DNA from 2 places in the Cohnella herbarum genome. Region 1 is predicted to be linked to the other one. Evidence: riboswitches for the same ligand, from Rfam matches in the RefSeq annotation. Region 1 holds a riboswitch; the other holds the start of a gene.
What was found. Region 1 has a riboswitch for cobalamin ahead of HH215_RS06330 (glutaredoxin family protein). Riboswitches for the same ligand answer to the same signal wherever they lie in the genome.
Positions count from the first base shown of each region.

Region 2: it holds a riboswitch for cobalamin, as region 1 does, so the genes downstream of both, cobT (nicotinate-nucleotide--dimethylbenzimidazole phosphoribosyltransferase) here and HH215_RS06330 (glutaredoxin family protein) in region 1, are expected to answer to the same signal.

Region 1 covers NZ_CP051680.1:1,463,794-1,478,868, forward strand. Annotated here, with positions in the region: gene nrdF (class 1b ribonucleoside-diphosphate reductase subunit beta) at 1-727, opposite strand, end outside; gene nrdE (class 1b ribonucleoside-diphosphate reductase subunit alpha) at 715-2,808, opposite strand; gene nrdI (class Ib ribonucleoside-diphosphate reductase assembly flavoprotein NrdI) at 2,805-3,176, opposite strand; gene HH215_RS06330 (glutaredoxin family protein) at 3,173-3,397, opposite strand; cobalamin riboswitch at 3,570-3,747, opposite strand; gene HH215_RS06335 (ABC transporter substrate-binding protein) at 4,068-5,594, opposite strand; gene HH215_RS06340 (carbohydrate ABC transporter permease) at 5,657-6,538, opposite strand; gene HH215_RS06345 (ABC transporter permease) at 6,558-7,487, opposite strand; gene HH215_RS06350 (response regulator transcription factor) at 7,622-9,232, opposite strand; gene HH215_RS06355 (sensor histidine kinase) at 9,247-10,986, opposite strand; gene HH215_RS06360 (glycoside hydrolase family 3 protein) at 11,186-13,483, opposite strand; gene HH215_RS06365 (glycoside hydrolase family 3 C-terminal domain-containing protein) at 13,517-15,075, opposite strand, start outside.
Region 2 covers NZ_CP051680.1:592,418-607,492, reverse strand. Annotated here, with positions in the region: gene cobS (adenosylcobinamide-GDP ribazoletransferase) at 1-148, opposite strand, end outside; gene HH215_RS02385 (bifunctional adenosylcobinamide kinase/adenosylcobinamide-phosphate guanylyltransferase) at 145-699, opposite strand; gene cobD (threonine-phosphate decarboxylase CobD) at 696-1,841, opposite strand; gene HH215_RS02375 (cobyric acid synthase) at 1,838-3,457, opposite strand; gene cobT (nicotinate-nucleotide--dimethylbenzimidazole phosphoribosyltransferase) at 3,454-4,518, opposite strand; cobalamin riboswitch at 4,854-5,053, opposite strand; gene HH215_RS02365 (hypothetical protein) at 5,612-6,091, shown strand; gene HH215_RS36795 (helix-turn-helix transcriptional regulator) at 6,111-8,111, shown strand; gene HH215_RS02355 (hypothetical protein) at 8,184-9,089, opposite strand; gene fakB (fatty acid kinase binding subunit FakB) at 9,244-10,086, opposite strand; gene HH215_RS02345 (MFS transporter) at 10,175-11,341, opposite strand; gene HH215_RS02340 (nicotinate phosphoribosyltransferase) at 11,444-12,889, opposite strand; gene HH215_RS02335 (cysteine hydrolase family protein) at 12,882-13,439, opposite strand; gene HH215_RS02330 (NUDIX domain-containing protein) at 13,513-14,274, opposite strand; gene HH215_RS02325 (methyl-accepting chemotaxis protein) at 14,318-15,075, opposite strand, start outside.

The DNA.
Region 1 (15,075 bases):
TGGTATAGTTCAGCTCGTTATGGTACAAGTCCAACAAGAACTCGTAAGCCCAAACCGTCAGCTGCTCTTTTTGCTCCGCGCTAAATTGTTTGAAATGTTGTTGAGCAAAGAAACCTATAGCTACGCCGTGAATCGATTCGTCCCGTAAAATGAGCGAGATGACCTCCGCGCTATTACGAAGCACGCCTTGGCCTCCCAAGTATAGTGGAAAGAAGAAGCCCGAGTAGAACAAGAACGACTCCAGCATAACAGAAGCGAACATCGCCTTCCATAGGGTAACCGGTTCGCCTTCTTCGATCGCGAGATAGACGTCGCTGATCCGTTTGGCTTTGTACTGCAAATACTCGTTCTGCTTTACCCAGTTGAAGATCGTGTCGATCTCGCCGTTCGTACATAATGTCGTGAAAATATAAGAGTACGACTTCGCGTGAATGGCTTCGAACGAGGCAAACACCGTGTAGAGCGCCTTTTCTTGCAGATCCGGAGCATGGCGGGCGATCTCGTTCATCCCGATATTCGTCTGAATCGTATCTAGCAGCGTAAGGCCGCCGAACACCTTTTTGTACGTATCCTGATGCGCGAAATCCTGCCACTGCTTCAAATCTTTACTGACCGCTATCTCTTCGGGAAACCAAATTTGTTTCCACTGTTGATCCCAGAATACCTTCGTCAGCTCTTGTTGGCTTCGATTCCAGTTTACGGCTTCGAACGCTTTTAGATCGAACACGACACACACTCCTCGATGGTCTGAAGACGCTGACGCACGTAATACACCGTCTTGATCCCTTTCATCCATGCATAGATATAAAGACGCGCCAATTGCTCGGTCGTCCATTGATCAGTCACATACAACGTCATCGAAATTCCTTGGTCGATGTGACGCTGCGCGGCCGCGTACAAATCGACCATTCGGAATTGATCGATCTCATAGGCTTCCTTGTATAACGCGATGTTATCGTTCGTCAAGAATGGCATCGGATAAATCGTACGGCTGTCGGCATAATCCCGAATTTCAACCTTCTCCGTGCAAGGAGCGATCGAAGCCGTGCTGTTGCGGATATAGGAAATGCTTCCGGTCGGCGCAATAGCCAGCCGGTACGCGTTGAATAATCCGTGTTCCATGACCTGTTCCTTAAGCTCGGCCCACATCTCCGCCGTAATCAACGGGACGTTGCCTAACGCCTTGATGACCTCAACCGGCAGCTCCTCGTCGGATTTGCTGATATACGCATCGAAATAGCTTCCGTTGGCGTAATCGCTTCGCTCGAAGCCGTAAAATGTTTCATTGCGTTCTTGGGCGATCTGGCTCGATGCGACCAAGGAGTAATAATTGAGCGCCTCCATGAATGCGTCAATAAAGAGGGCGGATTCTTTCGATCCGTAAGCCAATCCTTGCGAGATCAAATGTCCGTGCAAGTTCATAACGCCAAGTCCGACGGAATGCATGCTTTTGTTCGCTTTCGAAACGGACGGTACGTTCTTGATATCGGTCATAAGCGACACATTGGACAACAATCGCATCGACGTGTCGATCAACTGCCCGAAGGATGCCTCACGCGTCGCGTTGTGTATGTCAATTGAACCTAAGTTGCAAGATACGTCCATTCCGTAATCGTTGTCGGTCCCGTGGTCGTGGATGACGCTGGTTTCTTGAACCTGCAAAATTTCCGTGCACAGGTTCGACATCTTCACCCGGCCTAAATTGCGCAACGGGTGCTTGTCGTTCACGTGGTCGTCGAACACTTCGAACGGATAGCCCGATTCGAACTGCGCCTTCTTGATTTCCGTATACAATTTACGCGCATTGATGCGCTTGATTTTGCGAACGTTAGGGTTGTCCAACAGCTCGTAGTACATCTCGTTAATGCTGAGCTCAGACATCCGTTTGCCGTATTCCTTATATATGTCGTACGGACTAAACAACACCATATCCTTATCGCGCTTCATCAGCTCGAAGAAAATATTCGGCACGATAATGCCCGTCGAAAGCGTCGCTAGCCGTATCTTATCGTCAGCGTTAGGTTTCTTAGCGGAAATAAAGTTCTCGATATCGGCGTGGAAAACGTTCAAGTAGATAACACCGGAGCCATTACGCTGGCCAAGTTGATTCGAATAGGAAAAGGAGTTCTCCAGAAGCTTGGCTACCGGCATAACCCCGCTCGCGCGGTTAAGAATGCCCTTGATCGGATCCCCGAGCGGTCGCAGGTCGGTTAAGTTAACCCCGACACCGCCGCCTAAGCGAGACAGTTCCAGGCAGTATCCGATATTCTGTGAAATACTGTTCATCGAATCGTCCATCGTCAACTTGAAGCAGCTAACGAGCTCTCCTCGCGCCATCTTGCCGCTATTGAGCGCGGTCGGCGTCGCCGGTTGGTAAGCCGACATCATCGCTTCGACCGCCCGTTCCGCCAGCCGTTCATCCCCTTGCGCTAAATACAAAGAGATAATAACGATGCGATCCTCGTACTTCTCGAGAATTTCCTCGCCGTCCCGGCTCTTCATCGCATAGCTCTCATAAAATTTGCTGGCGCTCATGAACGACGGAAAACGAAATTCGTACGCGTACGCTTTCTCGTATAACCGCTCGATGAACTCCATCGAATATTGCTTAAGGAAGCCAGCTTCGTAGTACCCTTCGTCCACAAGATACCGAATTTTTTCTTCCGTATCGATAAAATATCGCAACTTTACGTTAACGTGCTCCAGAAAATAGCGGCGCGTCGCCTCTTTGTCTTTCACGAGATCAAGCTTTCCCGTCCGGCTGTATTGATTAAGAACTTCGTTGTTCAACTTTAGATAAGACTTCATCCGACTCTCTCCTCCCGGAAACCATGCTCGTAATAACGGCGAATCGCCTCGTAATCTTCGGCGAAGCCTCGCAAGTCGATTTTACGGACAAGCGGAACTTGCCATTGCCGCGCAAGGGCATCGCCGGCCGCCCCGAATACGCGATGGCCGAAGTTGCTGTTTCCGCTTACGATCACTCCTTGGCAATACGCGCCGCACCGCTCCATAAACTCCTTCACGATTCGCGGAACATCGCCTAGCCCGTCCGTATAGGTGAACAGCAAAAAAGGCTGCGTCAGCTTAACGTCATCGGCGATTTCGATCGCCGGCAATTGAAGCCGCGAAACGATATAGCGAACGTTTCCCGTACGGCTCGCGAAGGCAATCATACGTTCGCTTTCTCCAATTGCTTGACCATGTCGTTCGTATCGAAAATGAACTCGCCTTCGACCTCCATGACCGGCACGCTCATCGCGCCTGCCGCCACGAGCCTCTCAAACGCTTCCGCGTCATGATCGACGTTGATAATCTCGACTTCGACGCCCGCGCGTTGTAATTCTGATTTGATCCACATGCATTTCGGACATACCGTTCTTGTATAAAGCTTCATCTTCTCGTCTCCTCTAGTCGTATTCGCAAATAAAAAGAACACCCTCGTCTCCGGGGGGTTCTACCGAATCGCGTGGTTATTTTCGGCAACCGAACATGCGCATTCTTCATGCCGCAAGCGTTGCCGAAAATCCCGCTATATTCGCTTCATTTCTCAGCCCCCGGAGAAATGCAAACAGCGTTTCGGTCTGGCAGGTCCATCTGGCTTCGCTTCGTCCCGGCGTCCCCTTCCCCTGCCGATTGCACAGTAGATTCGAACGTCCGTCAGCGTTACAGATGCGGGGACTTCGCTAGTATCGCACTAGCTTCCCTATTAAGCTACCTTAGTGTACCTAGCCGAAACAGATATGTAATTGAAGTAAAGCAATTGTAGCACATGCGATTCAATATTCCAAGATACAGTATGTATAGAGGTATTTGTTGGTACTAACGATCAATATCTAGATGATACAAAATGGCCGTAAAATACGATGAAACCGTGCGTATTGACGAGGTTTAGAGCAAAATCAATAGAAATAGCCACCGCCTAACGGGTGGCTATTTCTATTGATTTTTATTTATGCGAAACCTATATCGATTTCAACTGACCCCCTCATGACCGGAACGTTGTTGAACGTGAGCTGCGCCCAGCCCGGAATGGAGGCGGAACAACGGAACTTAGTGGTTCGTATTTACTTTTCTTCCGATGCCGCCCATACGTCGAGCTGTTTTTGTTTCTCGGCGATAATTTTATCGAGTCCCGCCGACTTCAACTTCCCGTTGAAATCGCCCAGCGTCGAAGGATCCAATGTGCCCGTCTCGAGTCCGACCTTGTATTGGTTGACGACGTTCGTGACCGCCGCCACTTCGTTCTTCACTGAGTTCGAGTCGAACGTAAAGCCTAGCGCCTTGGAGAACGTGGCCGATTTATTGAAAGCTCTCATCTGCTCCCAGATGTCCGGCGCTGTTCCTTTCCACACGGCCGACAGCGCGTTGTTGCCAATTTCCCATTGGTTGAATTGGTAGCCGGTATCCGTGACGCCTTCCGGTGTTTGAATCGTGCCGTCTTCGTTCTTGACGTAGTGCTTGCCCTCTACGCCGTTCGTTAATAGATTCACGATCTCCTTGTCCGTATACAACAGGTTCATCAGTTGCATCGCCTTATCCGGATCCGAACTGTTATGCGGAATCGAGATCATCATGGATGTCGCGTTCGAAGAGCTGGATACCGGTTTCGTCAGTCGAACCGCGACCATCTCGTGTCCGTTCAGCCCTGTCTCTTGCTGCTCGAACCCGGGCTTCGTGTTGGAGAAATAGCTGAACGCTTTGCCCGCTCTGACCAAGCTGCTGTAAGTTTCCAGCGTCGTCGCGGCATCCTGCATGATGTATCCGGCTTGATACCATTTGCGAACCAAAGCGACCGCATCGGCATATTCCTGCGTTTCATAGAGGTTGACGATTTTCGTATCGTTATTCGCGAGCGGCAGCACGCCCATGTTGTCGCCGAGCATATCGATCGAACCGCTCAATATATCGGTGACGATCGGAAGCGCCTGAGACCGTGGAACAAGCGGGGAGATACCCGGTTCCTTGTCCTTGATCGTCTTGAGAATCGATTCCACGTCGGCAAACGTCTTGACCGCGGACAAATCGATCCCGTGCTTGTCGACCAGATCCTTGCGCATGATCAATCCGTAATCCGCCGCCGTATCCCGCACGCTAGGTACGCCGTATATTTTGCCGTCGATCTTCGTCGCGTTGTAGATGGCCGGCTCCATCGTGTCTTTGATCGTAGGGCCGTATTTTTCGAGTAATTCGTCGAGCGGAAGCAGTTGACCCTTAGCGACTTGGTTGCTGAAATTAAACATCGTCGACGTTAGCATGAGGTCAAGCGGCTCATTCCCCGCGAGCAGTAAATTGATCTGTTGGTTCCATGAGCCTGCGTCGATCGGCATCAGTTCAACGGTCGCGTTGATTTTCTCTTTCGCGATGATGTTAATGGCGTCTTGAACCGTTTTGAAGTCTTTCGTGTTAGATACGCTAAAGTAAGCCATTTTCAAATTCGCCGTCTTCTCGTTGGCTTGCGCCGGGCTTGCCGTCGTTCCCCCTTCCGTTGCCCCGCCGTTCTTGTTATTGTCGTTTCCGCAAGCGGCCAACAAGGCCATTAACGCCAACAACGCAGATAGCAGAATCGTAGATGATTTGCGTTTGCTCCACATGTTTCGTATCCCCCTAATGATGGTGTGTATGCCACCGAACCCGGAAGTCCGGATAAAGCCGATCAACCTTTAACGGCTCCGATCGTGAGCCCCTTCACGAAGTATTTCTGGAAGAACGGGTATATGCAGACAATAGGCAGAATACCGACGACCGCCATGGCCATGCGAACCGCATTCGTCGGCAGCGACGCGGCTTGTCCCTGCGTACTGCCTAGCGTATTTTGCTGGAGAAACTGAATGTTGCTGAGCATCCGGTTCAACAAGCTTTGGATGCTGAACAGCTTGGCGTCGGTCACGTAGATCAATGCGTTAAACCAGTCGTTCCAATAGTTGATCGTTAGCATCAAGCCGATCGTCGCCAAGATCGGCAGCGACAGCGGCAATACGATGCGGTAGAAGATTTTGAATTCCGACGCCCCGTCCATGTAGGCCGATTCGATGATCGGAACCGGTATGGAGGTCGAGAAGAACGTCCGGATCAACAGAATGAAAAATCCGTTCGTAAGCAATCCCGGGATGATCAACGCCATCAACGTGTTTTTCAAGTGGAACAGCTCAGTGTAGACGAGATAAGTCGGTACGAGCCCCCCGTTGAATAACAAAGTGAAAAACACGATGAACGAAAGCGATGTTCGAAGCGGCATGTCTTTGCGCGACAACGGATAAGCGAGCAGAGCCGCGATGAGCAGCCCGACGAACGTACCCGTTATGGTAATGAATACCGTAATGCCGTAAGCTCGTAGCATCGTGGACGCTTCCGTCCAAAGGTAGGCGTAGGCGTCCATGCTGATGCGTTCCGGGAACAACGAATAGCCGTTGCGAATAATGGAGCTTTCATCCGTGATCGATGACATGAACAGCAGCAGGAACGGAAACAAACAAGCGCAAGCGAGTACGAATAACACGGCGTGAACGAAAGTCTGATTCATTTGTATCGATTTCATCTCGGGTCCCCCTCTCTTCTCAGAATAAAGCCTGTTCTCGGTTTCTTCGACTGACGACGTAATTCGACAGGATAACGAGAACAAACCCGACAAGAGATTGGTACAAGCCCGCGGCGGAAGACATCCCGATGTCTCCTAACGTCATCAGGCCGCGATATACGTACGTATCGATGACGTCCGTCGTCGGCTGCAGAGGACCGGAGTTCAGCGGCACTTGGTAGAAAAGCCCGAAATCGGAGTAGAAAATTCGCCCGATCGCAAGGAGCGTTAGCACCGTAATGGTCGGCATGATCAACGGGACGGTAATGCCCTTGATTTGTTGCCATTTATTCGCGCCGTCGATCGTCGCGGCCTCGTAATATTCTTGATCGATTCCGATAATCGCGGCCAGGAAGATGACGCACAGATAACCGACGTTCTTCCACACGTTCACGATCGTTAGAATATAGGGCCAATACTTCGGCTCGCTGTACCAGGATATCGGTTCGATTCCGAACGCCGGCAGCAAGCGATTGAGCAGGCCGTTCTCGACGTTGAGCATCGACAGAACCAAATAACCTACGATGACCATCGAGATAAGGAAAGGAAGCAAAATGATGCTTTGATAAAATCTTGCCGCGATTTTATGCCGTACTTCGTTGAGCAGTATGGCGACCGCGATGGCGAGAACCGTGTTGAGCACGATAAACCCGCCGTTGTAGAGCAGCGTGTTGCGGGTAATGATCAGCGCGTCGGACGTCTTGAACAGATACTCGAAATTGCTGAAGCCGATCCAATCGCTGCCGAGAATTCCTTTCGCGTAATTGATGTTCTTAAAGGCGATCATGACGCCGAACATCGGCAAATAATTGTTGATGATCAAATAGATCAATCCGGGCACGACCATGATCAGCAGTGCCCTGTAGCGTCTCGCTTTCTTCAGCGCCGCGCGCCATCCTGTCCGTTGCATGCGCTTCCTCCTCGATTCGTTGCTGTTACTTCTTCATTGTATAAGCAGCAGACAACCGGCGCTTACCACGAACACGACTTCGTGTTTTCGTTATTCCGACTTGTTCCGGATTCGGGAGTTTCCGCAACGGGCCGTCATCTCCTCGAGCATTGCTTGCGGTAGTCGATCGGGTTCAATCCCGTCGTTCTCTTGAATAGCGTGGAGAAGTAAGAAAGGTTCGTATACCCGATTTCGACGGCGATATCGCTGACCGAAAGACGGGAATCGCAGAGCAACCTCTTGGCGAATTCGATCCTTTGCTGCTGCATGTAATCGGATATGGAGAAGCCGGTTTCCTTCTTGAACACCCTCGTTAAGTAATCGGGATTCAGGAACACATGGTTCGCAACGTCTTCGCGGGATAAGCTCTGCAATCCGAGTTGATCGTGTATGTAGCGCTTCACCTTATCAACGATCGACATATTTTCCTCGGAATCGTGCAAGCGATTCATCGCCACGCTCAGTACGTACAACACCCACTCCCGAAGCGACGAGACGGAACGAAGCACCGTTGCGGGCTTATCCGTCATCAGGTTGCGGGAAAATACTAGATTAGCTTGCAAGCCTTTCGACTGGAGAATGAAGTAAACCATCTGCAGAAAATCCTGATAGAACAGGTGCAGCGAATGGGAATCCGCTTCAACTTCATCCCCTCTCCAAGAGTCCAGATAGCTTACGATGCCGGCGGTTAGCCTCTCCCTAGCTCCCTGCTTCATCCACAAGGCCCATTCTTCCACGGGAGCCGGCGGCATTCGGGTCGTTCGATTCTCTTTCTTGCCGGTTTCATAGAGGAATAACGTCCGATTGACCCGAGTGACGTTGTTTTCATCCAGGTCCTGCAACCGTCGAAGCATGGCGGGCATTTCGTGCAGCTTGACCGGCTTGCCGATATAGCAATTGATGTCGCAATGCAAATTCGAATTGCAGAACGCGATAAAAGAGTCGCAAGCCGCTTGGACAGGCGGCATGACAAATTCGGCTTCGGACGGAATGGCGGCCAACAGCGAGCCCGCCTCAAGCGGAACGACGGTGCCTCTTCCGGCGACTCCTTCTTCCGCCGCGTTGCGCAGCGCGAACTCCATAATCCGTTCGTCTCGCGGATTCCATGCTTGATGCCATTCGCGCACGGTAATGTAGACCGATAAGAACGAAACGTCATCCGAGTAGATTAAACCGATTCTCGACGCCTGCTCCCTTACTGCTTCCGGGGTCGACGCGAACGTCTGCCGGAGAAGATCCTGCCAGAATCTTTCCGCCATGACCGGTCGATGTTTATCCCATAAGCCGAGATAATGCTTGTACGTTTCTTCGAACGAATGAAGCTCCCGATCTTTGCGAATCTTCTCCAGCGCGTTCGCGATAACGCCTTCCAACTCGGAGTAATCGACCGGCTTAAGCAAATACCCGAAGCTTTGCAAGTGGATCGCTTGCTTCGCGAAAGAAAAGTCGGAATGGCAAGTCAGAAATATCGTCTCCGTCCGGGGAAAGTTTTCTCTGGTCCACTCCAACAGATCCAAGCCGGAACCCATGGGCATCTCGATATCGCAGATCATCAGGCTAACCGGCTGCGACCGGAATACGTCCTGCGCTTGCTTTAAGCTATGCGCGGTATGTATGGCGGAGATGTTTAACCGCTCCCAGTCGACGCCTGCCTGCAGCCCTCTGACGGCATGAACCTCGTCGTCGACGAGCAAAACGTGATGCATTGGCGATGCCCCCCTCATGCGGATTGTACCGGCAACGTAATCCTCACCGTCGCTCCTTGAATTTGCCTTTCGTTATAGAATGCGATCGAAGCTTTGTCCTGATAGAGCAAGCGGAGCCTTCGCTTTACGTTCCAGATGCCGATGTGCTCGCCTTCCTCCCCCGGCATTCCCTCCGCGTCCTTCAACCTTCGCAGCGCTTCCTCCGAAAAACCCGGGCCGGTGTCCCGGATTAGGATTGCCACGATAGGCGCACCATCGGCGTCGGCATGCTCCAGTGCGACCTCGACGTCGATGCGGATCGGCTTATCGATGCTAACCGCGTGTTTGATCGTGTTTTCCACGATCGTTTGAATTACGAGAGGCGGAACTTCGATATCCAGCAAGCTGTCCGGAGAATCGAGCCGGTAAGCGAATATGCCGGGAAATCTTAATTCCTGGATTCGCAAATAGTTGGCGGAATGCTTCAATTCATCCCTTAGCGAGACGAAGTAAGAGCTGCTCCTGAACATAAAACGGAAATAGGCGACCAAACATTTGGACATCTCTTGGATAAGCGCGTAGTCTCTCACCGTCGCCAAATTGTATATGATGTTAAGCGAATTCAGGAAAAAGTGGGGATTGATTTGCAACTGCAAGTGACGAAGCTCCGCGCGCTGATGATTCAGCTTTTCTTCGTATACGTTGATCTTCAGCTCATGAATTTCGCCGATCATCCGGTTAAACGTCTCGTTCATCAGCTCGAATTCGGTCGAGCTAGAAGCCTTCTCCAGCCGCGCGTCCCATTTCCCGCCTTGAAGCTTGCGCATAGCCACGACGATGCTCTTGATCGGAAGCAGGAACACTCTGCGCATCGCGTACAGGAAGAGAAGCAGGAAAAGCGCCCCTGCAATCGAGATGAGAGTCGATATGCGCTGGAGATCGGGGAGACGTTCAAGAATCTCGCTCTCCGGGACGAGCGCGATCAGGCTGAACCCTCCTTCTTTCGAGGTTTCTCCCATGACGAGGTACTGCGCGTGTTTCCCGCTAAGGCTGTACGAATCTTTAGAAAATCGCAGGTCGATTCCGTTGTCTTCGACTAGCTCGGCATGGTTGATCGGGATGAGCCGATCCGTAGCCAGCAACGCCGCGCCCGATTCGCCCAGATCGATCAAGCTCAACGGTACGATCAGCTTCTTGCTGTTGACCCACGCGCCGACATAGACATCGCCGGTTTTGATCAAGTGAAACATATGATAGTCTCGTTTGCCTTTCCACGCGTGCCATTGGGAGAAATCGAAATCGTCCGACGCCTGTTCGATCATCGCGACGATATCGCTTTTCACGGTTTCGCGGGCCTCGAGAGTATCCCCGAAAGTTTGCGTCATAATCAATTCTTCGTTGGGCTCGGAATATACGAAAAACGAATCGATAGACGGATAATAGGTAATGTCTTGCAGAAGATCTTGGAAAATGCGCAGCTTGGCTAGCGTGTATACGGTTTCATTTTCGGATTTGCGTTTATTCAATTCCAGCAGGTCCGTCTCCGTTTCCGACAGATTAAACAAGTAATTGTCGACCTCTTGCAGGTTGCGGTCAATCTGGTTCATATACAGACTCAACATGTTCTTGTTCGATTGCGCGACTTGGTTACGAACGACATCGATCGAATAAGCGTTGTTAATGATAAGCAACGCGATCAATGGCGCCATAATCAGGGTAATTACGGCGAATAGCTTAAAACGTAGCGAATGGAGAAAAGGTTTAAGTTGACGCATGCGCAACGACGCTCCTTCTAGCGGGAAGTTCTTCCATTATCTCATCCCGTTTCGATGCACGAAAGACACCCGATTATCGGGTGTCCTCGATTAACGATTCAGAATGTATGAAATTTGCTTTACATTTCCGAATCGTCTCCGACAAAAACAGCTTCCCGCCATGCCTAAGGACGGCGGCAGCCGTTTTTGCTTGCTAGCATCAAGATTGCGAGATTGCGGGAACATTGTAACGAGCCGTTCTCTCGTCCTGAATGACGCCGGACCAATTCAAACCGAAGGCGAAATCGTAAGCATGGCCAGAGGCGTCAACGTGCGGAATCAACTCCCGGGGCACGTCCTCCCGCTGCCGTTCCACGGTATCCATATCGGCTGGCAATTGCATCGGAAGTAAGCCGCTCGGCTCCGCTTCCCCGGTCATCGCGTCGAGCATCGCTTGGGTTTGTACGCCGAAGTGCACGAGAATCGCGTCCGCGGACGCTTCGAACTCGCGAACGACAGTCGGCTTCGACAGCAGCAGCGAGACGACGACCGGCTTCTCCCCCATAAGCGCTTTCGTTTGCAGTACCAGGTCCAAATCCGGAGCGTTATGAGCGGTAACTGACTTGCCTTTATACGAACGGTTCTCGACGTCCGTCGGCCGCGAATCTCCGGCAAGGCTTCGTTCGCGTGCGTCCGCGGCGGTATACTCGCCGTATTGCAAGCTTATCGGCACGTACCCGTTGCCTCCGGCTTCCGCGTCTACCTTGCTGTAACCGCTGCCTGAATCGGCGCCGTGAATGAACACAAGCGCGCAATCCGCTTCTTCCGGATCGTCCGTCACGTCGAAATAACCGCGTACGACTTCGAGACTTACGGGGTAATCGAACGATTCCGGAGTCGGAAAGCCGAACCAATTCACGCCGGCCGGTACGAACCTCTTAGGCACGTAAACTTTGCTGCGCTTGGCAAGCGGCAATGTAGTGCCCGATTCGTTCTTCAGCATGACGATCGACCGTTGCTGAGCCTCGAAACCTTCCTTCATGAACGCCGCGTTGCCGACCGTTGCAGCGGTTTCCTCCGGGTCCAGATAAGGATTCTCGAATAATCCCAAGCGAAAAATGTTGATCAGTAGCCTGACCGCCGATTGTTCGAAGCGACGGCGCATGAAGCTTTCTCCGTGCTCGGCGGTTCCGATCCTGTACGCTTCGATAATCGGAGCGATCTCGTTATTGCCGCCGAATTGGTCGACTCCGGCCATGATCAGCTTATAATGCCGCTCCGCTACCGTGTAACCTTCTTCCACTCCCCAGCATCGTCCGCCGGGAAACAGCTTCGTGATATCTTCTCCTTCGTCGTTCGTAATTCCCCAATCGGTGCAGACGACCCCATCGTAACCGTATTCGTCGCGCAACAGGTTCTGAATCAAGTAAACGTTGTAGGAATTGCCGACGTTTTCTCCGTTCAGGTCGTCCTGTCCGAAGGAAATCGTATAGTAAGGCATGACGGCCGACGCTTGGCCGGTTCCGCCCTCTAGCTTAAACGCCCCTTCCGTGAAAGGGAGCAGATGCGTTTCGAATTGATTGCCGGGATAGACAGCGTACTTTCCATACCCGAAATGCGCGTCCCTTCCGCCTTCCCCGGACCCTCCGCCGGGCCAGTGCTTCACCATCGCGTTGACGCTGTCGTATCCCCAGCCCCCTCCGATTTCACGGTCTCCCTGAGACGTCTGGAATCCGTCGATATAAGCGCGGGCGAGATCCGTCGCCAGCTTCGGATCATCTCCGAACGTACCGTTCGTTCGCATCCAGCGCGAATCGGTCGCCAGATCGATCTGGGGGGATAACGCGGTCGCGATTCCGAGCGCCCGGTATTCCTGTGCGGCGATTTCGCCGAATCGGCGAACGGTAGCCGGATCGAAGGTGGCCGCTAGACCGAGAGGCTCGGGCCACATCGAGATGCGGCCGCCCGCGCCCGCGTTGAATTCCGCGCTGGATTCCGTGCTGTGTCGAGGATCCGAGCTGTTATTGGTGGGAATACCATGCCCGAGGCCTTCTACGAGCGCTTGCACGTTGTTGCTCCATCGGGCAGCCGTTGCGGGATCGGAAACCGTCGTTACAAGAACATGCCTCAAATAATCGTTCGTCAAGAACGCGGTCTGCTGATCGGACAACGCGTGCGGCTCCGCCCCGCTCTCCGCGAACGGTTTGCCCCCGTACGTGGCGGGAAAGAAGGCGAACGATCCGGGAACCGCTTGATGAGTGCTGTACAGCATCAGCCCGGCAATCTCTTCGAGACTGAGCCGGGACGCCAGATCTTTGGCGCGTTCATGAGGCGGCAGCCGCCAATCTTTGTAAGGCTCAAGCTTGCCGCTCCTGTTCAGGTCCTTGAAGGCGAAGCCGTCTTCCGTAAGAATACCGATTCCGGAAGAAACGGAGTATCCGAGCTTGCTGCCTCCGGGATTATCGATATAGCGAATCGATTGTTGGCTGGTTTCGGTTTCGGTCCATTTGGAATTCAATTGCGATTCCCTCCCTTAAGGTTAATCGTGCGTTTAATCGGCGTTCAGCTCTCTGAGCATCTCGTCGATTGTTTCGTTGGAGAACGCTCCGCCGCTGAACGCGGCCAAACCGCGCAACGGCATGTCTTTCAACGCGGCAGCCATCATGGCTGAGATGGAATCTTCGTTCGCGATCGCCGAGGACGCGCCGAAAGGCGTATTCGCAAGGAGCCCCTGTACGGCCGGGATAGCTCGCGGGTCCGTCATCAAATCTCCGATGGCCGTATTTCGCGTATATTTTTTTCCCGGAGCCGCTTTAGAATGTACGAATACCGTCTCCCGAAGCTCGATCTGCGCCGAAGATTTTCCGACCAACATTTCGAAGTCTCCGCTTTCGACCGCCCAATCTCCGATGTCCGTATTGTAATAAGCAAATGCCCGTTTATCCAGTTGAAACGTGATCGTACGGGATTGTCCCGGTTCCAAATACACCTTGGCAAATCCTTTCAGCTCTTTCTCCGGCCGGATCACTCCGCTATGTACGTCTCGAACGTACAGCTGCACGACTTCTTTGCCCGGGCGGTCACCGGTATTCGATACCTCGACTTGGATCGTAAGCGAATCGGTATCCTCCATGTCTTTCTTATCCACCGAGAGCCCGGAATATTGAAACGTCGTGTAGCTAAGCCCATGTCCGAACGGGAATAGCGGCTCGATATTTTTGGCGTCGTAGTAGCGATAACCGACGAATATCCCCTCCCGATATTCCACGCGATCGCCTTCCCCCGGGAAATAAGGATGGGAAGGATTGTGCCTAAGGTCGACGGGGAACGTTTCCGCCAGTTTACCGCTGGGGTTGGCGTCGCCGAAGATCAGATCCGCCAATGCGCCACCGAGAGCTTGCCCGCCAAGATAGGCTTCTAGGATGGCACCGGCACTGCTTAGCCAAGGCATCTCGACGGACGATCCGTTGGATAGTATCGCCACGATGCGGCTTTGCACCTTCGAAACGGCTTCAAGCAAGCGCGATTGATTATCCGGTAACCGAAGATGGGATCGGTCGAATCCTTCCGACTCGAACCGTTCGGGAAGACCGAGCACGACGATCGCGACATCCGCCTCCTCCGCGACTCGAACGGCTTCGGCGGACAGTTCCTCGACTTCGTCGTCCCGATCCAACTCGTAACCTTGCGAGTAGACGATCTCAACTCCGCCTCCCGCGGACAATAAGAGCTGCTCGCGCAAGTCATCCATTCTAGTCGGATTAACATGGGAGCTTCCGCCTCCCTGATAACGGGGACGAACGGCCATCTCGCCGATCAGCGCGATTTTTCCGGTTTTCGGCAGGGGCAACAGCTCCCCTTCGTTCTTCAACAGCACCATCGACTCTCTTGCGACTTCCCGGGCTAGCCGGTGATGGGCGTTCGGATCATAGGCAGCGCCTTCCCTTTTTCCGTCCGCCGCTTTGAAGATGACGGAAAGCACCCGCATGACGGCGCGGTCAACTGCTTCTTCCGGCAGATCGCCTCGTCGGACCGCCGACACGATTTCTCGGTCTCCCGCGCCTCCGTTGCCGGGCATCTCCAGGTCCAACCCGGCGGCGAGACCGCGCG
Region 2 (15,075 bases), 870 kb from region 1:
GCCAACCGACTAACCAAATGACGGCTCCGAGCATAAGACCTACGACAGGGTAGTAGCGAGGGCTGTTATCCCATCCCTTCAGGGTCTGAGCTTTAGCCGGAACGGGAAACCGGGTCAAGAAGCCGACAGCCTGCCAGAATGCGCTCATCCCTTTAACCTCCAAGGCAATCCGCTAATAACGGCAATAACCTCATCGGCTTGGTCAGCAAGCTGCTGATTTACCTCGCCTACGACGTCTTGAAACCAACGCCCGAGCGGGGTCATGGCTACCCCACCCCATCCAACCTCATCCGTGACGATGATGACCGCGACCATTTCCGACTGTATCAATTCCGCGAGGTATTCCCGAATTTGCGATTGGACGAACTGCGTCGTTTCAACGTCTCTGCATCGCTCTTCCGGGACGGCCATTAATTTATTGCCGATCCATGCAGATAACGAGTCGACAAGAATGACGCCATATCCCCGATAGGCTGCCGTGGATAGTTCATCCGGAGCTTCCAACGTGTCCCACGAAGACGGACGGCGTTGCAGATGACGTTCGATTCGCATATCCATTTCATTGTCGTATCGCATACCGGTAGCTACATATAGGACTCTGTCATTAGAAGAAGGAACCATGGAGTGCTCGAGCGTAAGCTTCTCGGCATATGCGCTTTTGCCCGAACGAACGCCCCCGGTGACCATGACGATTTTCATTCGGCAACTCCCCTCCCTTCCCGCTCGGCTTCCCGATTCGCTTCCCGGAACGTTTGCAATAACCGTTCGTTATGTTCTCTGCCGCGTACCGCGATCCTGATGTCTCTCTCGGTCAACCCTTCGTACATGGCGCAGCTTCGGATCATAACGCCTTTAGGACCTAACGCCTGCTGAAGCGAGCTTGCCGTCCATGCCTTCCCGACCCTGACGAGCAGAAAATTCGCTTCCCCGGGCCACACTTGCCAACCGAAGCCGTTCTTGATCTCCTCTTGCAGAAAATCCCTCTCCCGCGCAATAAGCTCGCGCGTCCTTCTTTCATATTCGGCTACATCCGGGTGCAGGCATGCTTGTCCGGCGAGGAGAGCCAAGCCGTTAACGCTCCAAGTGACCTGCTTGCGCGTCATCTTCCGGACGAGATTAGGAGCGGCAATCGCATAGCCGAGACGGAGACCGGGAATCGCGTAAAACTTCGTCATCGAATGGATCAGAATGACATGGGGATATTGCTCAAGCTCGGGCAACAGCGTTACGCGCTCATCGGGAGCGATAAAATCGATGAAAGCTTCGTCTAAGACAAGATAAGTAGAAGCGCGTTCCGCGAACCGGGCGACCGTTCGAAGCTGGTCTAACGTATAGGTCAACCCCGTCGGATTGTTCGGGTGGCCGAGGAACAGTAAATCTACCTTTTCCAGGAGCGGCAGGAGATCGTCCGGGTCGGCTTGAAAGCCGTTCTCTTCTTTGCCCACGACCGTGAACACTTCCGCCCCGAAATGCTCCGCTAATTGCGCGTACTCCGAGAAACATGGAGCGACTACGCCGACCGAGCGGATATCCAAGCCAAGCAAGGCGAGAGCCATGTTTTCCGCAGCGCCGTTGCCGATGATCAGATGATCCGTCGCGACGCCAAGCTTATCTGACAGCAACCGCTTCAGCTCGCGATGTGCCGGATCCGGATAATTGACGATCGAACGAAATCCGTTAGAGAGGGCACCCATCACTTGAACAGGCGGACCTAACGGATTAATGTTCGCGCTGTAGTCGAGCCATTCGCTCGAAGGAATACCGAATCGACTTGATGCGGTTACAAGGTCTCCCCCGTGACCGAAGGGCTCCAATTCGGTTCCGATAGGGCTGTCGCTCATTGTCCGTTCTCCTGTCCCGTTGCTATGATTTCATATACTTTAGGCATGTTCATATACCGGCGCACATGGTCGGCTAAACGATCGAACTCCGCTTCGCGCAGCCCGTTAAAGTTTAATAGCCCTTCGAGCGGCATCCAGCCCTTACCGGATCGGATCGCGTTTAACCAATTGCGCCGGAACTCGTCATTATGCAATATTCCGTGAATATAAGTTCCCCATACTTTGCCGTCCGTCGATCGAGCCCCTTCATGATACAGGGTTTCCGAAACTCCAGGTTCCCGCTTTAGTCCGATGCTCATCGGATGTTCTACGGATTGGATAAAAGAGGTGATTCCCATATGGATTTCGTATCCTTCGATCGGTACGTTCATCGGGAATGTACGTCCATCTTCAGTGCTATTATCGGCGCTATTTTCACCGATTCTCCATCCGATCGCTTGGCCGAAGACGCGCTCCGTCTTCTTGTCCGGCGAGAATACGGTTTCCATCGGAAACAAACCAAGGCCGGCTAAATACTCGTTGCCGGATTCGATGCCATCCGGGTCAAGCAGCTTTTGTCCAAGCATCTGATAACCGCCGCAAATGCCCGTGAGCCATCCCCCTTGTTCTCGATGAGCGAGAATGGCTAGATCTAGCCCCGTTTCCTTAAGGAACAAAAGGTCTTCCGCCGTGTTTTTGCTCCCGGGGAGCAGGACAATATCGGGTTGTCCGAAATCTTCGACCCGAGTCACATACCGCACGGACGTATCCCTCTCCGCGAAGAGAGGATCGATGTCCGTGAAATTCGCAATGCGCGGAAACCGGATGACCGCGATGTCCAATCGCTCTTCATCCGTCCCGGCAGCCAAGGAAGAGGTCTGGATCGACAAGGAATCCTCCGATTCCAGTCTCAGTTTATCGATATGCGGAATGACGCCGAGTACCGGTTTGCCCGTCCGATTTTCCAACCAATCCAGACCCGGCTGAAGCAGCCCGACATCGCCGCGAAATTTATTGATGATAAACCCTTTTACCCTCGCCCGTTCATCCGGCTCTAGAAGCTCCAACGTTCCGACGATCGAAGCGAATACGCCTCCGCGGTCGATGTCCGCGACCAGAATAACCGGAGCGTCCGCCCAGCCCGCCATTCTCATGTTCACGATGTCGCGATCTTTAAGATTAATCTCCGCGGGACTGCCCGCGCCCTCGAGGATTATGACATCATACTCGGCGCGAAGCCGGTTCAAGGCTTCCCTCACGATAAGGCCGGCTTCGGCTAAATATTCGTTGCGGTAGCTGAATGCGTCCATCGTGCGGTACGGCTTTCCGTGCACGACGACTTGCGAAGCTCGATCCGTCGTCGGCTTGAGCAAGATCGGATTCATGTCGGTCGTGGCCGCGATGCCGCAAGCATCGGCTTGCATGCCTTGCGCGCGTCCGATCTCTTTACCGTCGGGCGTCACGTAGCTGTTCAGCGACATGTTTTGCGATTTGAACGGGGCTACGGCATACCCGTCTTGAACAAGGATGCGGCATATCGCCGTCGTCAGGATGCTTTTGCCGACATCCGATGCCGTCCCTTGTATCATCAACGTCCGCGCCGGTCGATGACCCGCGATAACATATTTATCCGTCATGATTGCGACACTCCCGCGCTCTCGAACGTTGCCATTTCCCGCATGATCTTTCCTGCCGCGTCGATCAAATGAAAGCATAATACCGCACCCGTACCTTCGCCAAGACGCATATCCATGTGAATCATCGGGGACAATCCGACCGCTTCCAGCATGCCGGCGTGCCCTTGTTCCAGAGACATATGTGATGCCATCATGTATGGCAAAGCTTGCGGAGCAAGGCGGCCGGCGACAAGTGCCGCGGCCGAAGAGATGAAGCCGTCGATGACGGCTACGGCGCGATTGGCGGCAGCGCCTAGTATGACGCCGACGAGGCCGGCAATCTCTAGTCCTCCGAGCTTCGCGAGGACGTCGAGAGGATCGGCCGGGTCGGCGGCGTTCACTTGCAGCGCGCGCTCGATGACGCCGCGCTTATGCCGCAAGCGGGCATCGTCGATGCCCGTGCCGCGGCCAACGGCTTGCTCTAGCGGGATTCCCGCCAGAGCGACAAGCATGGCGGCACTCGGCGTCGTGTTGCCGATGCCCATCTCTCCCGTCGCGAACACGCGGGTTCCCTTGGCGGCGAGCTCGCACACGAGGTCGTAGCCGACGCGGATGGCCGCGACCGCTTCTTCCCGGGACATCGCAGCTCCCTTCGCGATGTTCGCGGTGCCCTTGCGGATCTTGCGCGACACAAGCTCCGGGTGCTGCAGATCCGCGTTTACGCCGATGTCCACGCAGACGACATCCGCTCCCGCATGGCGTGCCAGCACGTTAACCGCAGCTCCGCCGCCTAAGAAATTCAGCACCATCTGAGGCGTGACTTCGGCTGGGAACGCGCTAATACCCTCTTCGCACACGCCATGATCGCCCGCCATAACGATAACCGCTTTTCGGGACAGATCCGGGAGGCTTTCTCCGGTTATCCCCGCCGCTTGCTTGGCGATAGCTTCGAGCTTGCCCAGGCTGCCGGGCGGCTTAGTCAAGCTATCCAGCCGAAGCTGAGCAGCCTCCATCGCATCTAAATCCATTGGTTTAATGGATTGGGTCATAAATTGCAGTTGTTGAGAGACGTTCGGAGTCATGAGATCATTTCCTCTCTCGATCGTTTTATGTGAAATAATCCGTTACTTTAGCGCACTGAGAGTACCTTACCTCCACCTACGGATGCCCGGCGCTGTCTGTTTGTTCACCGACCCAGCTCGCAGCGCACTCAAAGCACCTTATCTTCATCGTTTCATACTCAGAATTGTACCGAGCGTTAATATGAGTAGAATTTCATCGAATGGTAACCCGTCTAATCGTTCCAAAAAACCCTAGACCGCAAATCACGGACTAGGGTTCAGCAAACAGGGAATTGGAATGTTATCTTTCGCTATGTAAATTCCCGAGTGAGCCGTATCCTTATCCGCGAAGGAATTCGTCTGCCGCGCCTAGGGCAGGTCGTCTGACTGATAGGATTCCGACGGAACTCGCCAGTCCATTCGCCGAATCCGAGCGGAAACTATGCGAAGGCCAAATCCTATTCCACAGTGGCGGGACCGTACCGGATTCGCACCGGCTTCCCTTTTAACCTTAATCGTTGCTTTCGATAAGGCACCCATAGGCATATTAAACTATTCAATTGGTACGAGTTATCGATCACTTGGAATTATAGCCCGCCCTATTCGTGAATGCAATCATTTAGATTAGTCATCATTTAGATTAGTCACAATAGAAACACAATCTCCATCCCCTCGCGATCTTTTCCATTATCTTCATTACAGTCACTCTTCCCAAAGCAGTGACGTCCGCGAAGTACGCTTTTTTGCTTATATTGGTGGGATTCCTTGGAAATTAATTGTATAAATCCATAAATTTATTTACTTCGAATGATTAGATGAGTAAGTAGCTGGTTTTTCCTAGAGTCGACGCAATGAGCATGTTCCCATCAATCGGTTAGGCGCCAAAGGGGTTCACTAACCACTTTATCTTTCCGAATTTGTGGCTTTCTCTAAGCTTCCGGCGGTTACGCGACCACACGCGCTACCGAATGGAGCACCAATTGAGCCATAATGGAACTATTCCGTTCAGACAAGCACTTTTCAACTTAAGAATTAACCCATGCGGTTGCTTATTTTTCACTCATTTGATACAATTTGTATCATGATGATCTGATTCAGAGCAAGGAGTGAATTCATGGGTCCCGCGCATAAAAAGAGTTTAATCGTTTCGATTGCCATCCTCTCTTTATCCCTACTCGTCGGATGCAGCCAACTTGCCGAATGGATTGACGGAAAAGGTGCCGGCCAGTCGGACCAACAAACCGCGAAGACTGCGCTTGCCCACCAACCTAGCCCGACTCTACCTCCCGATGTACCGACGGATATCCCGATTCTAGAAGGCGCCAAAGGAATATCCGCAGTACGAACAGGCGACGGAGTAACTAAAGGAGACGGCTTCTATCAGCTCTCGTATCAACTAGCGACCGATTTCAAGGACACGGCACTACGTTATCGTAAAGTACTTGCCGATAATAAATATAACTACGAAGACGAGCCCGTAACGGATAGCGTCTCCCTTACCGGGAGCACGGCCTCTTGGATCTTCTACATCACGATTGCCAAATCTTCTAAGATGCCGGGCGAAAGCTCAGTGACGATCTCTTATACGAAATAAGATTGGATGCGATCGCGAAATGGAACGGCAGCTTCTCTTGGGAAGAGATCAAGAAATCCAGACGTTCTTCCAACATCTATCGGCTAATAACGGCCAGAGTCGAATTATTAATATTTATGGAAGCGGAGGTATCGGAAAAAGCTACTTGTTGGATGAATTCCGGCGTCTCAGCACGGATGCACGCAGCAAATTTCTATTGCTGGATATTCCGATCTTCACCCGTAATCCTCCCGAGTTTTGTTTGCATCTTCTGCGTCTGCTCCGTTATCCTATCCCATCCATCCAAAGCACGGAAGACCTTAATCATCTGCTCGACTTATGCCTGAATACGATCCGAAATACTTCTAAAGACAACAAACTCGTTCTAGCTCTCGACACGTTCGAAGAGGTCGGCGAAATGGAAAATTGGCTGCGAGAACAATTCGTCGCTCATCTGGCCCCTTCCGTGCTCCTCCTTATTTCCGGCAGAACTCCCTTAAACGCTCAATGGTATGCTCAGTCTTCTCAGCGTCAAAGGATAACTCCAATGCCTCTCGGAGAATTGGATTACGACTCGGTCAAACAATTGCTCATGCGATCCGGGATTCATCAAGATGATCTTATTAACCGGATTTGGCACAGAACCGGCGGTCACCCATTAACGCTTAGCTTACTCGCCGCAACGGCGTTAACCGCTAGCTTACAGGATGAAACATACATGGATGACGAGCTTCTCAATCGCCTTGTGCCGATCTGGTTAAAGGAAATTCCGAACGTTCTTATGCGCGAGATCGTCGAAGCCGCTTCCGTCTTGCGACATTTCGATCATCAGTCCCTATCCTATGTATTGGGAAGACCCGTCGCGACGGAGTATTTTCGCAAGCTGATCGGTTATTCGTTCGTCCGCAAGGTCGAGCAGGGGTGGTTGCTGCATGATTTATTCCGCAATGCCATCAATGAAAATATGAGATTGCTTGTTCCGCAAGATTACGATCGGTTGTGGAAAAGATGCGTTCTATACTATTACGAAAAAATCAAAAACTCTGCGCGAGATAAGCTGGAAGCATGGGAAAATATCGAGTGTTTCTATTACATCGGCGATAGACTGATCCAATCGTTCTTTTTCCAGACTTCGATCACCTACTCGATAGAGCCTCTATCGGCGTCGAATCGTGCCGAAGCCGAACGATACATCGCGCAGCGCCATGCTACCGCCAAGGAAACACAAGTCCGGTACGTGGACAAAGCGACGAACGAAGAAGTCGAGTTCAGTATTACGGTCCGGGACAGCCTCTATGGATTAAAACATGTCGATCTGGACGAGCTCACCGAGCTCGACCCAAGTTTCGTTACGCTAACCCGTAATACACATGGCACGATTTGCGGTTTATCGGTCATTATCCCCATTAACGAATATACGCTGGACTACTTGAAAGCCAAACCGCTTTCATCGAACTACTTCAACCATCTGCCCGAATCTAAGCAAAACGAGTTAAAGGTGCCTAGATCGTCCAGAGCGGGGTATTTTATCAAAACGCTCGACACCTACGATTTCGCCGACCCTACAATGTTGCAATCATCCGGGATCACCTTCATTACCCATATGTTATCTCCCGGTTATATCGTTGCTTCGCCTCCGCCTCACCCTTTGTCTCAAGCCATCATCTCGAGCTTAGGATGCGAAGAATCCGGCGTTGTCCACTACGACTACGACGAACATACGCCCACCCCCGTCTTCGTTGCCGACACGCGCGGAGATAAACTTCATCCCTTTCTGAATACGATGATCGCTTCGCTCGGTTTGCTAGAAGAAATCGAACAAAAGGATCAGCACCCAACGCATCTGACGGATCGCGAGAAGGAGATCATCGAACTGTTAATCCGAGGATATTCCAATATTGAAATCGCAGGTTTCCTCTTCGTAAGTGAAGCTACGATCAAAAAACATCTTTCAAACATCTTCAAGAAGATGGACATTAAAAACAGGGTGCAACTCGTCAACAAATACGCGGGAATTCAGCTTTCGGATACTATCATTTAACAATCAGCAATCGTATAAAACCTCCAACTCCGCACGTTAAGCGGCGATGGAGGTTTTTCATGGGCATGAGAATTACTTTAACTGAAATCGGGTCACGACCGAGTATCCGTAGACGACAATTTCGTTTCCTTGTTTGCCGATATAGTCGGGACCGTCTTTTAACGCGACTCTGTCGAGCGTTTTGCCGGTTCGCTTATCGATCTGGTAGAGATAATCCTTCTCCGCCGTAAAACCGTAGCCGGACAAGATGACATCCCCAACGACTTCGAAGCTACGGGCATTGCCGACTAGCGATGCGGATCTCCATAACGTTTTATTGTCGGATAGACGGATCGCCGTAACGTATCCATTCATCCCCTTGGAACTCTTGGCATATGTCCGATGGCTATTCGAAACGTAAAGAATGCCATCCTCTTCGTAAGCCCACTGGATTTGCTCATAAATATAATCGTAATCGGCCTTCAAGTATTTGGGTGCATAAGCGTAATTGATAAAATCGTAAGCATACAAAACCTTCGTCATCGACTTGTCCATAGCGACCAGGTAACGGTTTTCGCCGAAATCGCGTCCGTAGATGAGAAAAACGCCGTTTTTCCCCTTTATCGCCCTAACGAGCATCTCTCCTCGATATTCGGTTGGAGTTCCTTCCGGCAAATTCCCGGCAATGGACCTATAGGAATTCGGAACGGTGTATTCCTTGTCCGCGAACAAGGCGTAATCCTCGAAACTCTGGTCGAACGGGAGGTTCTTAACGGATTTCTTGGTCAACGATAATTTCACGGTTTTCTTTGACTTAGGGCCGGCGTCCGCGAACTTGCTCACGTAATACTGGAAAGGCGGCTTCGGCAGAACTATCGGTTCCAATTCGGCAAGCCCAACTGACTCTTTCGCTTCCGGCTGTGCCGCATTGACGATTAGCGTCGGGCATAGAGCGATCCATAGCATAATAAAACTTAACGAAAATTTCAGTTTCCCCACATTTATAGCTCCTTCCATTACTTTCCGCTATCTCCTATTCGACAACCGTCCGGATTCCCCCTTTTTTTCCATTAAAAAAGCCAACCCCGTCCGCCCTAAGGCGATCATAGATTAGCTTGATTTCGATAAACGCATGCTGAATCAATAGGTTGTCCTACTCAAAATAATAAGTAAATCCGATCGCCCCGACGCCGGTATGCGTACTAATGATCGGCGTCGTGTCTTCGATACTGATCTTATCGAATCCCGTCATGGCGACGATGGAGTCTTTCAGCTTCGATGCCAGTTCGTAACCAGCCGCATGCACAAGCCCGACTCCTTTGATCGCTTTGCCTTTCACGTCCTCCGCAAATTGCTTCGCCAAATAATCGATCACATGCGCTTTGCTCCGGACTTTCGCGACAGGCGTATACTCTCCCCCGTCTAACGTGGCGATGATCTTAATCTTCAGCAAGGAACCGATCCAAGCTTTGCCTTTGCCGATTCGGCCGCCTTTAACCAGATTGTCCAGCGTATCGACGACCACGAACAACCGGGTTTGAAGACGAATCTGTTCGAGTCTTTCGAGGATTTCAGCCATGCTTCGGCCTTGCTTCGCCATAGTTGCGGCTTCCAACACTTGAAATCCGAGTGCTTTCGTAATATATCGGGAATCCACCACGGTTACGTTAGATTCGGACATTTCCGCGCCCATCTCCGCTGATCGCACGGTCCCGCTCATTTCACCGGTCATATGAATTGAAAGAACTTGGCTACCATCGCCGCCCAGTCGATCGTATACTTCAAGGAAAGCGCCTGCCGGAGGCTGGGAGCTCTTGGGAAGCTCCTTGGACTTCTGCATTTTCTCGATAAATTCCGTCGGTTGAATATCCACGCGATCGAGAAACGTTTCATTATCAATGCATAAGGATAACGGGACGACTTCAACGCCGTACTCCTGTAAAATATCATCGGATAGATCGACGGTAGAATCGGTTACCACTCTAATCATGCTCAAGGGTCAGCCTGCTTTCACTTGATGTTTTTCAATGCTGTGGCTATCCCATTAGTCTATCATTCCGCGCTAGCCCATCGCAACTTTCCTTCTATTTCCTAATATACTTAAACGCGATTAAGAAGCTGACGAACAGTACGAATGCTCCGAACAAGTACGGCAAATTCATATGAACGTCAAATAAAATTCCCGCAAGCGCCGGTCCGAAAATATTGCCGAGGCTCATGTAGGCGTTATTCATCCCCGCTACGAATCCTTGATCCTCGCCGGCTTGTTTCGATAACAAGGTGTTTAACGTAGGACGCATTATGTTGTTGAATGTAAAGAAGAGCATCATAATGATCAACACGTAGAAGAAATTTCCCGACAAAAGCATAAGCACGAGCGCGACCGCCGACAACAGAAGCGTGTAATCCACGATCGCCTTTTCCCCGAAGCGCCTAGTTAGCCAGCCCGATAACACCAGTTGATTAACGGTGCCCAGCAGAGAGCAAACCATGATCAGAATGGCGATATCCCGAGTAGTAAATCCATATCGTTGCACGACGAATAGCGGAAATATCGCTTCGAAATGCGTAAGGCCGAACGTTAGAGCAAAAACGATAAACAAAAGAATAAAATATTTGGATTTAAACGACAACGCCAGTTGCCGAAACACGCTTTCTCTTTTATCCTTGGATTGTCGGCGCCTCAGCCTTTGTTCCGGGGATAAAGATTCCGGTAACAGAACCAAACTGCATAACATCGCGACTAGACCGATTCCCGCAGAGGCGAAGAACGGCGCCCGTATCCCGAATTCGGCAAGTAACCCTCCGACTCCCGGACCGATGATGAATCCGGAAGACATGGCTGCGCCTAACAGCGTCATACCTCTGCCTCTTTGCTCGTCCGTCGTAATATCGGCCAAATAAGCCATAATGGAAGGAATCAAAGCCGCGGAGCCGATTCCTCCGATTAACCTTGACACGAAAAGTATCGTCAAATCGCCTGCTACAGCCGCCAAGAGATTAGACAGCGCGAACAAACTAAGTCCGATAACGATCATCGGTTTGCGGCCGTATTTGTCCGACCACTCGCCCGCGATCGGCGAGAACATGAATTGCGTCAAACCGAAAGCCGAAACCAAGTAACCGGCGGCTTGTCCGCCGGCGTCGAATTCTTTCAGAAACTCGGGCAAAACCGGAATAATAAGGCCGATGCCAAGCATGGCCAGAAAAATATTAACCAACAACAGCGTAAGCGACGTCTTCGATGACACGAATTTCTCTCCCCTGTTACCCTCAAGATGTAGAAGGAAAGGATAGGCTACTAACCGTGTCAGTGTCAAGCATAACTTGTACCCATTTATGTCTTGCGGTAACTAACCTTGATACTTGTTCAACAGCTCTGTCTTTAATTCCAATATCGAACGGCTGAAATAGACGCGATACATTTCCGGATTCAACTTGCGGAGATGCTCGGGCCAGAAATGGCCGAGTTGGTCCTGATGAAAGCTTCGCGCTTCATCCAACTTAGGCAACTCGTAGACTAACTCTCCCTTATCGAAAATAGGTTGCAATAGTGCAATCGCTTCATAATTTTCAACAAGTATAGACCGGTGAGGATGAAGCGGATCGCTTAGCTTGATCGGTTGCCCCTTGCGAATTTCTTCCTCTTCCTCGGGTAAACACATATAGTCCGCAACCGCCATTCCAGTCTGTCGGTTCACGACACGATAGACTTCCTTCACGCCTGGATTCGATATTTTCTCCGGATTGCCCGAAATCTTGATGACCGGCTCCAAGATGCCGTTCTTCTCTCTTGCGACGAGTTTATATACGCCCCCTAAGGAAGGCTGATCGAAAGCCGTAATTAATTGCGTTCCGACGCCCCAGACGTCGATTCTCGCGCCCTGCGCCTTAAGCTCGGCGATGATGTCTTCGTCAAGATCGTTGGAAGCCACGATTAGCGCATCGGTGAATCCCGCTTCATCCAGCATGCTCCTCGCCCGCTTAGACAAATAAGCCAAGTCGCCGCTGTCGAGCCGGATTCCTTTCAGACGTTTGCCTCGCTGCTCCAGCTCCTTTGCGATCTTGATCGCGTTAGGAACGCCGCTCCTTAAAGTATCGTACGTATCTACGAGCAGTGTCACATGATCCGGCAAGGCTTCGGCGTATTCCTTGAACGCCTCCTCTTCGCTATCGTGACCTTGAACCCAGGAATGCGCATGCGTGCCCGAACTCGGGATGCCGAATAGCATGCCCGCGCGCATGTTGGACGTCGCATGAAACCCGGCGATATAAGTCGCCCTAGCTCCCCAGACCGCCGCATCCGCCTCCTGCGCGCGACGCGTCCCGAATTCAAGCAGGCGTTCATTCGTCGCGACTTGTTTAATCCGAGCCGCCTTAGTCGCGATCAGCGTCTGATAGTTCATGAAGTTCAGCATCGCCGTCTCGATAAGCTGCGCTTCGAACACGCGCGCTTCCACCCGAACGAGCGGTTCGTTCGGAAAGACGAGCGTACCTTCCCTCATCGCGAACAGGTTGCCCGTAAATTTGAACTTCCTCAGCTCCAAGAGGAAATCTTCATCGTATTTTTCTTCTTGCATACGGAGATATTCGATTTCCTCGTCGTTGAACGCAAGCGATCGAATGTACGCGACTATCCTCTCCAACCCCGCGAATACGGCAAACCCATTGCCGAAAGGCAGCTTGCGAAAATACGCTTCGAACACGGCCTTCTCGTTCATCGAGCCCCTTTTCCAGTGCGCGTACATCATGTTGATCTGATATTTATCCGTATGTAGCGTTAGGTTCGCGTCATTCATCGGTGCCTCTCCCCTTGTTTGCAATCCGAGCGCCAAGCACCTTCTCGAAATGTCCGATCGCCCACTCGTGCCCTAACGGATTGAAGCTAGCTACCGCGTCTTCGTGGATGATCATGCGGAACCCCTTATTGTAGCCATCCACGGCAGTGTGCAACACGCAAATATCTGTGCAGACGCCGACAAGGTGAATTTCAACGATATTTCGCTCGCGAAGCCTCTGTTTCAGATCGGTTCCGCAGAAAGCGCTATACCGTTTCTTATCCATCCAGTAAACAAGCCGCTCATTAGCGGCATACCAATCTTCTAGCTTGCCGTAGAGCTTCCTGCCCTCCGTTCCCCGAATGTTGTGGGGAGGAAACAGCTTCGTCTCGGGATGATAAGCGTCTCCTTCCTCGTGGAGATCTACCGCCATTACGATGTCGTCTCCATTATTGGCGAATTGTTCGACAATCTCGAGGATCCGAGTCTCGATCTCAACCCCAGGCTTACCGACAGGCAGCTTCCCGACAACGAAATCGACGGTGTAATCGATCACGATCAATGCTTTCATTTGCGGCCCTCTCCTTATTTTCATCTGAGTTGATGATATGATTTTGACAGGATCAATGGTTAAAAAATAAAGCCTAGCTGTAAATGGACAGCTGAGGCTGGTATTCCGTAAAACGGTAAAGCTGCGCGGATCGTTGGGAATAGCGATTCGATCCTTTGGAGTTACCGTAAGCGTCCTTTACAACTTCCAGTATACCCTTACGGCTTTGCGTAGAAGTGATTTTTCGAATGAAATTTTTTTCGACGAAATCCGGAACGACCGTCTCGATTACTTGATACAGCTCGCTCATCGTAAATTCCTTCGGCAGGAACTGCTTGGCGATCGTAGTCGTTAACATTTTTAGCCGAATGTGCTCCAGGGCATCCCGTATAATCCGATTATGATCGAAGGCTAGCGGCATCTCCAATGCCTCGGAGACAGGAACCAGCTTCACGCCTGCCGCATCGTCCGCGGCTTTGCGATTCGAGAGATAGGCTTCGTTCACCAACGCGAAGAACGCATGGGAGATCATCCACCCTCTCGGATCCCTGCCCATCGAGCTGTATACGTTGAAGTACTCAATATGAATTCCCTCTACTCCCGTTTCTTCCCTCAGCTCGCGTTTGGCGCATTCATGAATCGTTTCCGTCTCGGTGGCGAATCCTCCGGGCAATGCCCACTGATTGGCGAAGGGCCATTTTCCCCGTTCGATCAGCAATACCTTCAACTCTCTAATAGGGAGCGATTTCTTCCTGGATAAGCGCTCCCTCGAAGTAATCGTAAAAATAACGATATCCGTTGGCGCCCCATCCGGCGTTCGATATTCGGTAGCCGTATCATTCATTGCGTTGTTCATCGACTTCATCTCTTCCGCACCCGCTTTCCGCGCTAGAACCTATTTAGTATCTAAAAAATTCCGCTTTGCTTCGCAAATCCTTCGATTTGGCGCGTAGTGAATCCGTAGAAGCGGATATTTCTTCCATAACCGCCGTCTGCTCCTCCGATGCCGAGAACACTTGCTGCGCGCCTAAACGAATTTGCTCCGCCACTTCGGCGACAAGTCTCGCTTCGTTTAATTGATCGGTAGCCTGTCGCGCTTGCACGATAAGATCGCCGGCCATCGTTTCCACGATTCCGACCACATGCTGCGCCTGTTCGTTAACCTCATGGAATGCGGTCGCGAACTCTTCCCCTCTTCTCGCTTCCCGCTCCGACACTTCGTGCTGCGCGCGGATATGTCCGACCGCCCGCGTCACTTCGCTCTGGATTTGCTGGATGAGCTTACGGATATTCTTAACCGAGACGGCGCTTTCATCCGCAAGCGATTTAACCGATTGGGCGACCACATCGAATCCTCTGCCCTCTTCGCCGGCTCTTGCCGCTTCGATGGAAGCATTCAAGGCGAGCAAATGCGTTTGGTCGGCTATGTCGCCAACGACGTTAGAGATCGCGCCGATTTCATTCGCATATCCGCTAAGCGTAGCTACGACGTCCATCGCATCCCGGTTTAACTCCGTCAACTGATGCATGCCTCCGACTAATGAGCGGAACACTTCCTCGCTTTGCTTCGCGGCATTGTTCATATGCCAAGCCCGCTCTCTCGCGGCGTTAGCTTCCTCGCTCATACGATCGGCCGCATGCGACATTTCCTCGACGT